Regions from separate parts of the Acidaminococcus sp. HCP3S3_G9_1 genome, predicted to be linked through region 1. Evidence: riboswitches for the same ligand, from Rfam matches in the RefSeq annotation. Region 1 holds a riboswitch; each other region holds the start of a gene.

Evidence for each region. A riboswitch is a leader RNA that binds a small molecule or an ion and turns the genes downstream of it on or off. The one in region 1 is predicted to bind S-adenosylmethionine.
Region 2: another riboswitch for S-adenosylmethionine. It lies ahead of ACTQY1_RS08685 (MetQ/NlpA family ABC transporter substrate-binding protein); the one in region 1 lies ahead of ACTQY1_RS09900 (methionine ABC transporter ATP-binding protein).
Region 3: another riboswitch for S-adenosylmethionine. It lies ahead of metK (methionine adenosyltransferase); the one in region 1 lies ahead of ACTQY1_RS09900 (methionine ABC transporter ATP-binding protein).

The regions. Positions count from the first base shown of each region.
Region 1 covers NZ_JBQKCH010000017.1:29,768-33,042, forward strand. Annotated here, with positions in the region: gene ACTQY1_RS09895 (LysR family transcriptional regulator) at 1-822, opposite strand, end outside; SAM riboswitch class I at 1,020-1,130, shown strand; gene ACTQY1_RS09900 (methionine ABC transporter ATP-binding protein) at 1,203-2,240, shown strand; gene ACTQY1_RS09905 (methionine ABC transporter permease) at 2,230-2,892, shown strand; gene ACTQY1_RS09910 (DUF192 domain-containing protein) at 3,134-3,275, opposite strand, start outside.
Region 2 covers NZ_JBQKCH010000013.1:34,331-37,605, forward strand. Annotated here, with positions in the region: gene pflB (formate C-acetyltransferase) at 1-1,006, shown strand, start outside; SAM riboswitch class I at 1,338-1,437, shown strand; gene ACTQY1_RS08685 (MetQ/NlpA family ABC transporter substrate-binding protein) at 1,527-2,348, shown strand; gene ACTQY1_RS08690 (M20/M25/M40 family metallo-hydrolase) at 2,370-3,275, shown strand, end outside.
Region 3 covers NZ_JBQKCH010000001.1:18,275-21,549, forward strand. Annotated here, with positions in the region: gene priA (primosomal protein N') at 1-420, opposite strand, end outside; gene metK (methionine adenosyltransferase) at 422-1,600, opposite strand; SAM riboswitch class I at 1,654-1,762, opposite strand; gene citC ([citrate (pro-3S)-lyase] ligase) at 1,821-2,870, opposite strand; gene ACTQY1_RS00105 (lactate utilization protein) at 2,963-3,275, opposite strand, start outside.

The DNA.
Region 1 (3,275 bases):
GGGTTCTTCCGCCCGGTTTTGGGGGCACACAAAGGACACCTGCCAGGGGGAGGTCTCCCGGAGGGGAATCTGCCGGAGAGGAGCCTCCACCGGATGGATGGCCGCGTCGATGCCGATGCCCCGGCCTTCCTGGCAGAACTGGTAAATCAGGCTGCTTTCCATGGTCTTCACTGCAAAATGTGGGGTAAAGCCAAAATCCCCGCACCGTTCCACCACATTGTGGTAAATGGAAAAATGCTCGTTCAGACACAAAAGAGGCTCCCCCTTCAGGTCTTCCAGGGACAGGCTGTCCCGGTCATAAAGGGGATGCCCCGGGTACACCACCGCTTCCACCGGCGCCTGGAACAGTTCCCGGCGGAAGAAACCTTCCGGAGCCCGGGACCCTACACAGAATCCGCAGGACAGGGTCCCTTCCTGGAGCAGCTCAAGGATGTTTTCGTTGAAATCCTCCGCCCATTCCAGCCGGAATTCCGGGTGCCGGGCCGCTGCGCTCTGGAGTTTCTCGATGGAAATCACATGGAGCACCCCGCAGGCAAATCCCACCCGGAGCCCCTGCTGCTGGCGCTTCAGTTCCTGGATCCCCAGCTGGAGCCGGAGCAGCTGGGCGGAGAAGGAACGGCTGTGTTCATAGAAATAATCCCCCTCCCGGGTAGGCACCACCCCTTTGGGAGTACGGACAAACAGCCGGGCCTGGAGCTCCCCTTCCAGCACCCCGATGATCCGGCTCACCCCCTGGGGCGTCAAAAACAGCACCTTCGCCGCCTGGTGGATGCTCCGTTTCTCATAAACCTGCAGAAAACGCCGGATAGCCCGGGTATCCATGGCAATCCCCTCCTTTGGGAGGATTGTAACACGGGTGGAAGAGGGTGTCAACGGATGTAGGATAGGAGTGGTTAAGTGGTTAAGTGGTTGATCATTCGATGATTGCCGTCCCCGCACTCTGCACTCTTTACTCTGCACTTATGCCCCAATTCCCATTGACAAACTGTACTTTATACGGTATCATTTAATACGCACAGAATTCATCCAGAGTAACGGAGGGACTGGCCCTATGAAGTTACGGCAACCATCAGCGGCTTTGGCCGGCTGAACGGTGCTAAGTCCATCAGGCGTGGCCTGAAAGATGAAGATGAGTGAGCCAATCTGATTCCTCTTCATTGCTGATGAAGAGGAATTTTTATTTTTTACGGAGGTGAACCCCCTTGATAGAACTCCAGCACATTGACAAAGTCTATCATACGGCTTCAGGGGACCTGCATGCCCTGAAGGATATCAATCTGACCATCAACGAAGGCGAGATCTTCGGCATCATCGGCCTGTCCGGGGCTGGCAAAAGCACCCTGGTCCGGTGCATTAACATGCTGGAAAAGCCCACCAGCGGCAAAGTCATGGTGGACGGCCAGGAAATGACCGCCCTGGGCGAGGAACAGCTGCGGAAGGCCCGGCAGAACATCGGCATGATTTTCCAGCATTTCAACCTGCTGTCCAGCCGCACCGTATTCGGCAACATTGCCTTCCCTCTGGAAATCCAGGGCATGGACAAAGCTGCCATCCAGAAAAAAGTGGAACCCCTGCTGGACCTGGTGGGCCTGAAGGACCGGGCGGACCACTACCCCAGCCAGCTGTCCGGGGGCCAGAAACAGCGGGTGGGCATTGCCCGTGCCCTGGCCAGCGACCCCAAGGTGCTGCTCTGCGATGAAGCCACTTCCGCTCTGGATCCCCAGACCACCGAAAGCATCCTGAACCTGCTTGGGGACATCAACAAACGGCTCCACATCACCATCGTCATGATCACCCACCAGATGAACGTGGTAAAGGAAATCTGCGACCGGGTGGCCGTGATCGAAAACGGGGAAATCATCGAACAGGGGTCCATGGTGGACATTTTCACCAACCCCCAGAAAGCCACCACCAAAGAATTCGTGGCCAGCATCCAGCACAACGACCTGCCTGATTTCGTCAAGAAGCTGGACATCCACAAGGACTACAAAGCCGGGGATAAGGCCCTGGTGAGCCTGAGCTTCATCGGGGACAGCGCCGGCGAACCCATTGTATCCGTGCTGATCAAGGAATACGACACCAATGTGAACATCCTGACGGCCAACATTGAAACCCTGCAGGATACCCCCTTCGGGACCCTGCTCATTGAAGTGGAAGGGGACGAGGCCCATCTGAAGAAAGCCCTGGATTACCTTCACGAAAGAAAAGTCAAAGACGAGGTGATCGGTTATGTCTCCTAATATGATCCATCTGCTGATTAAGGCCCTGGGAGAGACCCTCTACATGGTGGCCCTCTCTGCGGCCATTGCATCCCTGTTCGGCATCCCCCTGGGGGTGATCCTGACCATTACCGGAAAAGGCCACATCAAGGAAAATGCGGCTCTCCACAAAACCCTGGGCTCCATTGTCAACGCCCTCCGGTCCGTGCCTTTCATTATCCTGATGGTGGCCATCATTCCCCTCACCCGGATCATCGTGGGGTCTTCCATCGGCACCACCGCCGCCATCGTGCCTCTGACCATTTCCTGCACCCCGTTCATTTCCCGGATCATCGAATCCTCCCTGCTGGAAGTGGATCCCGGGGTCATTGAAGCGGCCCAGAGCATGGGGGCCTCCCCTCTCCAGATCATCTGGAAGGTGCTGCTGCCGGAAGCCATGCATTCCATTGTGCTGGGCATCACCCTGGCGGTGATCAGCCTGATCGGTTCCAGCGCCATGGCCGGTGCCCTGGGGGGCGGCGGCCTGGGTGACCTGGCCATCCGTTACGGGTACCAGCGGTTCCAGGCGGATACCATGGTGGCCACGGTCATCGTCCTGATTGCCCTGGTCCAGTTGGTCCAGACCATAGGGAACAAGATTTCGGCGAAGCTGAACAAGACGAAGATCAAATAAAAGAGGGGGTGTGAAAAAATTCACACCCCCTTAGCTGTAGAGCCGCATAGCGGCTCAAGTCCGGAGTCAGAAGTCTGGAGCCGAAGGTTAAATTTGCAGGCAAATTTTTTGAATGTGTAGAACCGTTGAACGAAATGATTTCTCAGATTAATTGCGATTCTGGTTCTACAGAATCAAAAGGATCCGTCCAGCCAGACGGATCCTGTCCTGAGGCTTCCGACTTCAGACTCCCGACTTCCGACTAAGGGGCTGTTGCGCATGCAACAGTCCCTTTTATCATCCCCACTTTCAAACCCAGCCGCTCTGCCTCTCCTGCTTTCAGTTCCAGTACGGAACTGGCTTTCAAACAAGCGGAAAGGCCCAGCCAGGGATGAAGGTTCCGG
Region 2 (3,275 bases), on a different contig from region 1:
AATGCAGTTCTTCGGGGCACGGGCCAACCTGGGCAAATGTCTGCTGTACGCCATCAACGGGGGCAAGGATGAAAAATTCCTGACCAAAGATGGCAAACACATGCAGGTAGGTCCGGAATATGCACCCATCACCTCCGACGTGCTGGACTACGGCGAAGTGATGCACAAATTCGACCTGATGATGGACTGGCTGGCCGGGCTGTACGTGAACATCCTGAACCTGATCCAGTACATGCATGACAAATACTACTATGAAGCGGCAGAAATGGCCCTCATCGACACCGATGTGCGCCGGACTTTTGCCACCGGCATCGCAGGCTTCTCCCATGTGGTGGATTCCCTGTGCGCCATCAAATACGCCAAAGTTTCCACGGTCCGGGATGAATCCGGCCTGGTGGTGGACTACAAGATCGAAGGGGACTTCCCCAAATACGGCAACGATGATCCCCGGGCGGATGAAATCGCTGTATGGCTGCTGAAGACCTTCATGACCAAGCTGCGGAAACACCACACCTACCGGAATTCCGAAGCCACCACTTCCATCCTGACCATCACTTCCAACGTGGTGTACGGCGGCGCCACCGGTGCCCTGCCTGACGGACGGAAAGCCTACACCCCGTTCGCTCCCGGTGCCAACCCGGCCTACGGCGCAGAACAGAACGGCCTCCTGGCTTCCCTGAACTCTGTGGCCAAGCTGCCGTACGAATATGCTCTGGACGGGATCTCCAACACCCAGACCATCGCTCCGGAAACCCTGGGCCACAATGAAGAAGAACAGAAAGCCACCCTGGTACGGGTGATGGACGGCTACTTCGACCAGGGAGCCCACCACCTGAACGTGAACGTGTTCGGCGTGGACAAGCTGATCGACTGCATGGAACATCCGGAAAAACCGGAATACGCCAACTTCACCATCCGGGTATCCGGCTACGCGGTGAAATTCATCGACCTGACCAGAGAACAGCAGATGGACGTAATCGCCCGCCGCGCTCATCAGAAGATGTAATGTTTTAGTAAGAAGGGGCTGTTGCATGAGCAACAGCCCCTTAGTCGGAAGTCCGAAGTCTGAAGTCGGAAGCCTCTGGACAGGATCCGTCTGGCTGGACGGATCCTTTTGATTCTGCAAAACCAGAATCGCAATCAATCTGAGAGATCAACTCGTCCAAAGGTTCTACACATTCAAAAAATTTGCCTGCAAATTTAACATTCGGCTCCAGACTCCAGACTTCAGACTCCAGACTTGAGCCGGTTACCTGCAACTGTTCCTGATCAGGTTACAAAAAGTCCTTGACTTTCCTAGTGAAGTAGTGTAGAATCAGAACCATCAAAATCACATACCTTCATCGAGAGCAGCAGAGGGATTTGGCCCTATGAAGCTGCGGCAACCCCCGGAAGGGAAGGTGCCAATTCCAACAGGGATTCCCTGGCAGATGAAAAGCGAGCTCAGTCATCGAAAACACCATCTGCCCAGCAGGTGGTGTTTTTCTTTGTGTGGCTTTCGGGAAGGCGAAAAAGGAGAGATGTTCATGAAACTGAAGAAATGGATTGCAGCAGCCGTATCCGTCCTGGCCCTGGCCAGCCTGGTCAGCGGCTGCGGCAGCGACAAAAAGGCGGCCGCCCCGGCGGAAAAGAAGACCATCACTGTAGGGATCACCCCCGGGTATTCCGAACAGGTCATGGAAGTGGTAAAGAAGGAAGCGGAAAAACAGGGGCTGAAGGTGGAAATCAAGACCTTCTCCGACTATGTGACTCCGGACCAGGCTCTGGCCCAGAAGGACATCGACCTGAACTCCTTCCAGCATGAACCCTTCCTGCTGGCCTTCAACAAAAAGAACGGCACCAAACTGGTGAGCATCGGCAAGACCTACCTGGCTCCCCTGCGGCTGTATTCCACCAAGATCAAAAACGTGGCGGACATCAAGGACGGGGACAAGATCGCCATCCCCAACGATCCTTCCAACGGAGGACGGGCCATCCTGATGCTGAGCAAACTGGGCCTCCTGAAAGTGAACCCGGATGTGAAGCCCACGGAACTGACCGTCAATGACATCACCGAAAACCCGAAACACCTGCAGATCGTGGAACTGGAAGCTGCCCAGCTGCCCCGGAGCCTGGATGACACTGCCGCTTCCATCATCAACGCCGGGTATGCCAACTCCGCCGGTCTGTCCACGGACCTGGCCATTGCCAAGGAAGACAATACCAGCCCCTATGTGAACATCATTGCCGCCCGGGAAGAAGACAAGGACAACCCCACCTACAAGAAATTCGTCCAGATCTTCCAGAGCCAGCCGGTGAAGGACTACATCCTGGAAAACTGCAAAGGCAACCTGGAACCGGCCTGGTAATTGGGAAAGAAGGGAACGGCAATGAAGCTTACGGAAGAAGAACAGAAATACGCCGCCCATCTCCAGCGGTTCATCCAGTGCGCCACCGTGTCCAACGCCAATGTGGACAAGGTGGACTGGAGCCAGTTTGAAAAACTCCATGAGGCCTTCCGGGAATTCTATCCCCACATCTATCGCCTGATGGAGCTGGATGAAGTGGGCCAGGCAGGCCTCCAGTTCCACCTGAAGGGCACTGGCAGCGCAAAGAAGCCCCTTCTGCTCATGGCCCATCAGGACGTGGTGGAAGTAGGGGACCGGGGCCAGTGGAAATTCGATCCCTTTGGAGGCGAAATCATCGACGGCTGTATCTGCGGCCGGGGTACCACCGACTGCAAGCACCAGCTGCTGGCGGAAATGGAAGCGGTGGAAGCCCTGCTGGCAGAAGGCTGGCGGCCGTCTTACGACCTGTACCTGTCCCTGGGCTACAGTGAGGAAGTGTACCTGGAAAACGATGTGGACGGGGCGGAAAAGCTCACCCGGCACCTGGAAGAGAAGGGGGTCCGGCTGGGCACCGTAGTGGACGAAGGGGGCGGCCTGTTCCCGGTGGGGGACAAGCTGGAAGCCAAGATCGGAGTGGCGGAAAAATCCCCGGTGAACTTCGAGATCTACGCCACCTCTCCCGGAGGCCATTCCAGCCGTCCCGGGAAAGGGACAGCCCTGGGGACCCTGGCCAAAGCCATTGTGGCCATCGAATCCCATCCTTTCCCTTACCGGTTCACTCCCCTGACCCTGGCCCATCTCCAGAAAAGCGCCAAACTCCAGGATGCCGGCCGCCAGGCCATCTATGAAGACCCGGAAGGCCACTGGCAGGAACTGTGCCAGTTGGCCCAGGAAGATCCGGCTCTGGATGCCCTGCTCCACACCACCATCGCCTTCACCATGGCCGAA
Region 3 (3,275 bases), on a different contig from region 1:
CTGGGGACCCTTCAGGGTCAGGAAATCGTACAGTTCCTGTTCCTCAGGAGTAAGCCCGGCCACTTCAGGCACTGGGACGTATTTCCCCACTGCCGCCAGGCTTTTCCGGCCCGGGATGAACAGCCGCAGGGCCTCCGCCAGGGTGCACAGGTAGTACTGGGACAGCCAGTAGGCGGTGGCCAGCATTTCACTGTCGAACCAGGGTTCCGTCCCCACCACATCGGCAATGTCCTTCAGTTCCCGGGACAGATCCGGGCTCCGGTCCTCTTCCACAATGAAACCTTCCAGCAGCTGCTGGCCGAAAGGCACCACCACCCGCCAGCCCTGGCCCAGGAAATCCAGGGCCTGGGGCACATGGTAGGTGAACTGCCGAAAAATGTTTTTGGCAGGCAGATTGATGGCAACCTTTGCGTATTCCATCTTATTCCAGTGCTTTTTTCAGCACATCCACTTTATCCAGCCGTTCCCAGGGCAAATCCACATCCGTCCGGCCGAAATGGCCATAGGCAGCAGTCTGGCGGTAAATGGGCCGGCGCAGATCCAGGCTCCGGATAATACCCGCCGGGGTCAGGGAGAAGTTCTTTTCAATCAGTTCCACGATCTTTTCTTCCGGAATGGCAGCGGTGCCAAAGGTGTTCACGCTGATGGACACCGGACGGGCCACCCCGATGGCATAGGCCAGCTGGATTTCGCATTTCCTGGCCAGGCCGGCAGCCACCACGTTCTTGGCCACATACCGGGCCGCATAGGCAGCACTCCGGTCCACTTTTGTGGGATCCTTCCCGGAGAAGGCACCGCCTCCGTGACGAGCCATGCCCCCGTAGGTATCCACGATGATTTTCCGCCCGGTGAGGCCGGAATCCCCCTGGGGCCCGCCGATGACGAACCGGCCGGTGGGGTTGATGTGGTAAATGGTCTTTTCATCCAGCAGATCCGCCGGCACCACCGGCCGGATCACCTGTTCCAGGATGTCCTTCCGCAGCTGTTCCATGGTGATTTCCGGGCTGTGCTGGGCAGAAACCACAATGGTGTCCACCCGTACCGGTTTGTCGTCATCATATTCCACGGAGACCTGGGTCTTCCCATCAGGACGGAGATAAGGCAGGGTGCCGTCCTTCCGGACCTGGGCCAGCCGGCGGGACAGCTTGTGGGCCAGGGAAATGGGCAGGGGCATGTATTCAGGCGTTTCATCGGTGGCATAGCCGAACATCATCCCCTGATCCCCGGCGCCGATTTTTTCTTCTTCTCCCTGGGCGCCCTGTTTGGATTCATCGGATTCATCCACCCCCTGGGCAATGTCCGGGGACTGTTCATCGATGGAGATCAGCACCCCGCAGGTGGCTCCGTCAAAACCATATTTGGCCCGGTCGTAGCCAATGTCGATCACCGTCTGCCGGGCAATCTTGGCAATGTCCACATAGCAGCTGGTGGAAATTTCCCCCACAATATGGATCTGGCCGGTGGCCACCAGGGTTTCGCAGGCAACCCGGGCATCCGGGTCCTGTTCCAGGATGGCATCCAGCACCGCATCAGAGATCTGATCGGCGATTTTGTCAGGATGGCCTTCCGTGACAGATTCAGACGTAAATACTTTCTTCATTATTTCCTCCTTACACAAAAAAAAATACTCCCAAAATGAGAGTACCTATGGGACTCTCATCTTACAATCGACAAACCGCATTGCAGGAATTAGCACCGTTGGCCCAGGGCCATGGTTGCTGTGGCTTCACAGGGCCATTCCCTCCGCCACTCTTGATGAGCTGTATTCGATTTTGCTTTGTAATTATAACAGATACAGTAGGAAAATACAAGACGGGTCCTCAGTAATGGACCACGTCCTGCTCTTTCCGGATCCGGTCCAGGATGGGCCGGGCTTCCTGGCTCTGGAGGAAGTCCCAGGTGGTGGGAGGCACCTGCTCCCGTACCAGCGCCCAGTTTCCTTCCTGGATGGCCTTCCGTACTGTGGAGGCACTGACCACCTGGCCCTGTTCTTCCCGACGGGGCACCACCACGCACTGGATCCCCGCTTCCGGCAGCCGCTTTTCCATCACCTGGTTGTACAGGCCGGTGACCACACTGGTGGGCTCTTCCCCCACATACCGGGCGGTAATCCCCAGTTTCCGGGCGATCTTCACGAAAATGGCCAGATCCAGGTTGGCATGGCTGGCGATCACCGCTTCCGCATCCTTCTGGAAATAGCTGGGGAAGGTGGCCTGGCTGATGATGTAGGGACCGCTGTCATGGTACCGGAGATTGGCCAGGTGCCGTGTCCCTTCCTGGATCAGCTTCTTCCGGACGGCATAGGGGAACAGGCTGGCGTCCTCGCTGACCATGAACAGGTGGACCAGGTCGTTTTCTGCCGCCGCTTTTTCCACCAGGTACTGATGCCCCAGGGTAAAGGGGTTGGCGTTCATGACAATGGCCGCCACTTTGGGAGCTTCCACCCGGCTCCGGGCCAGCTGGTTCAGATAGCTGGAGAAACCTTCCTTCCGGTTTTCCATAAAGACGATCTGGTCTTCGATCCGGGCGATTTCATAAAAACCCAGGTCCCCGAAAAATTTGGCGGAACTGCATTTGGTATACAGGAAAAGGTGGAGATTTCCCCGTTCATACTGGTACTGGACCAAATGGGACACAATCTCGTTCATCAGCCCTTCCCCCTGGTGGTGATGGTCCACCGCCATGCACCGGAGGGTGTTGCCGAAACAGCTTCCGGTGGCAATGGCCCGGTAATCATTGTCGAACATCACACAGGTATAGTCCAGGTTGGCATCCCGGCGGATTCCCTCCTGCTCCAGCAGGGCATCCACCTGGGCATTGGTCCGTTTATCGGAAGGATATACTTGAGAAATAAAATAATCAGACATCACGGTCTCCTTCTGGTTTCAAAGTGAATCCATTATACCACAAAAAAGGGAAAGGAAGGGTTGGTCCGCCAACTCCCTTTCCCTTTTCTTCCCGGTCAGAAACCCAGCTGATCGTTGATCAGGATCACATGGACCCGTTCCGGATGCCGGGCATACCGGGTGATCAGGATCTGGCAGCAGCGGGTTTCCGGCGCCTTGCAGTGGGAACAGAACCCGGTGGTCTTACAAGGTGTCTGGATGTCGAATTTCTGGGCACAGACCGCAGCCGCCGTGTTTTCCGCCCGGTCCAGGGCTGTTTCCAGGCTGGAACACACCTTGTTCAGGCTCACCAGGAACAATACATGGTGGGGCCCGTAGGAAATGGCGGAGACCCGGTTGCCATTGCCGTCGATGTTCACCAGGATCCCG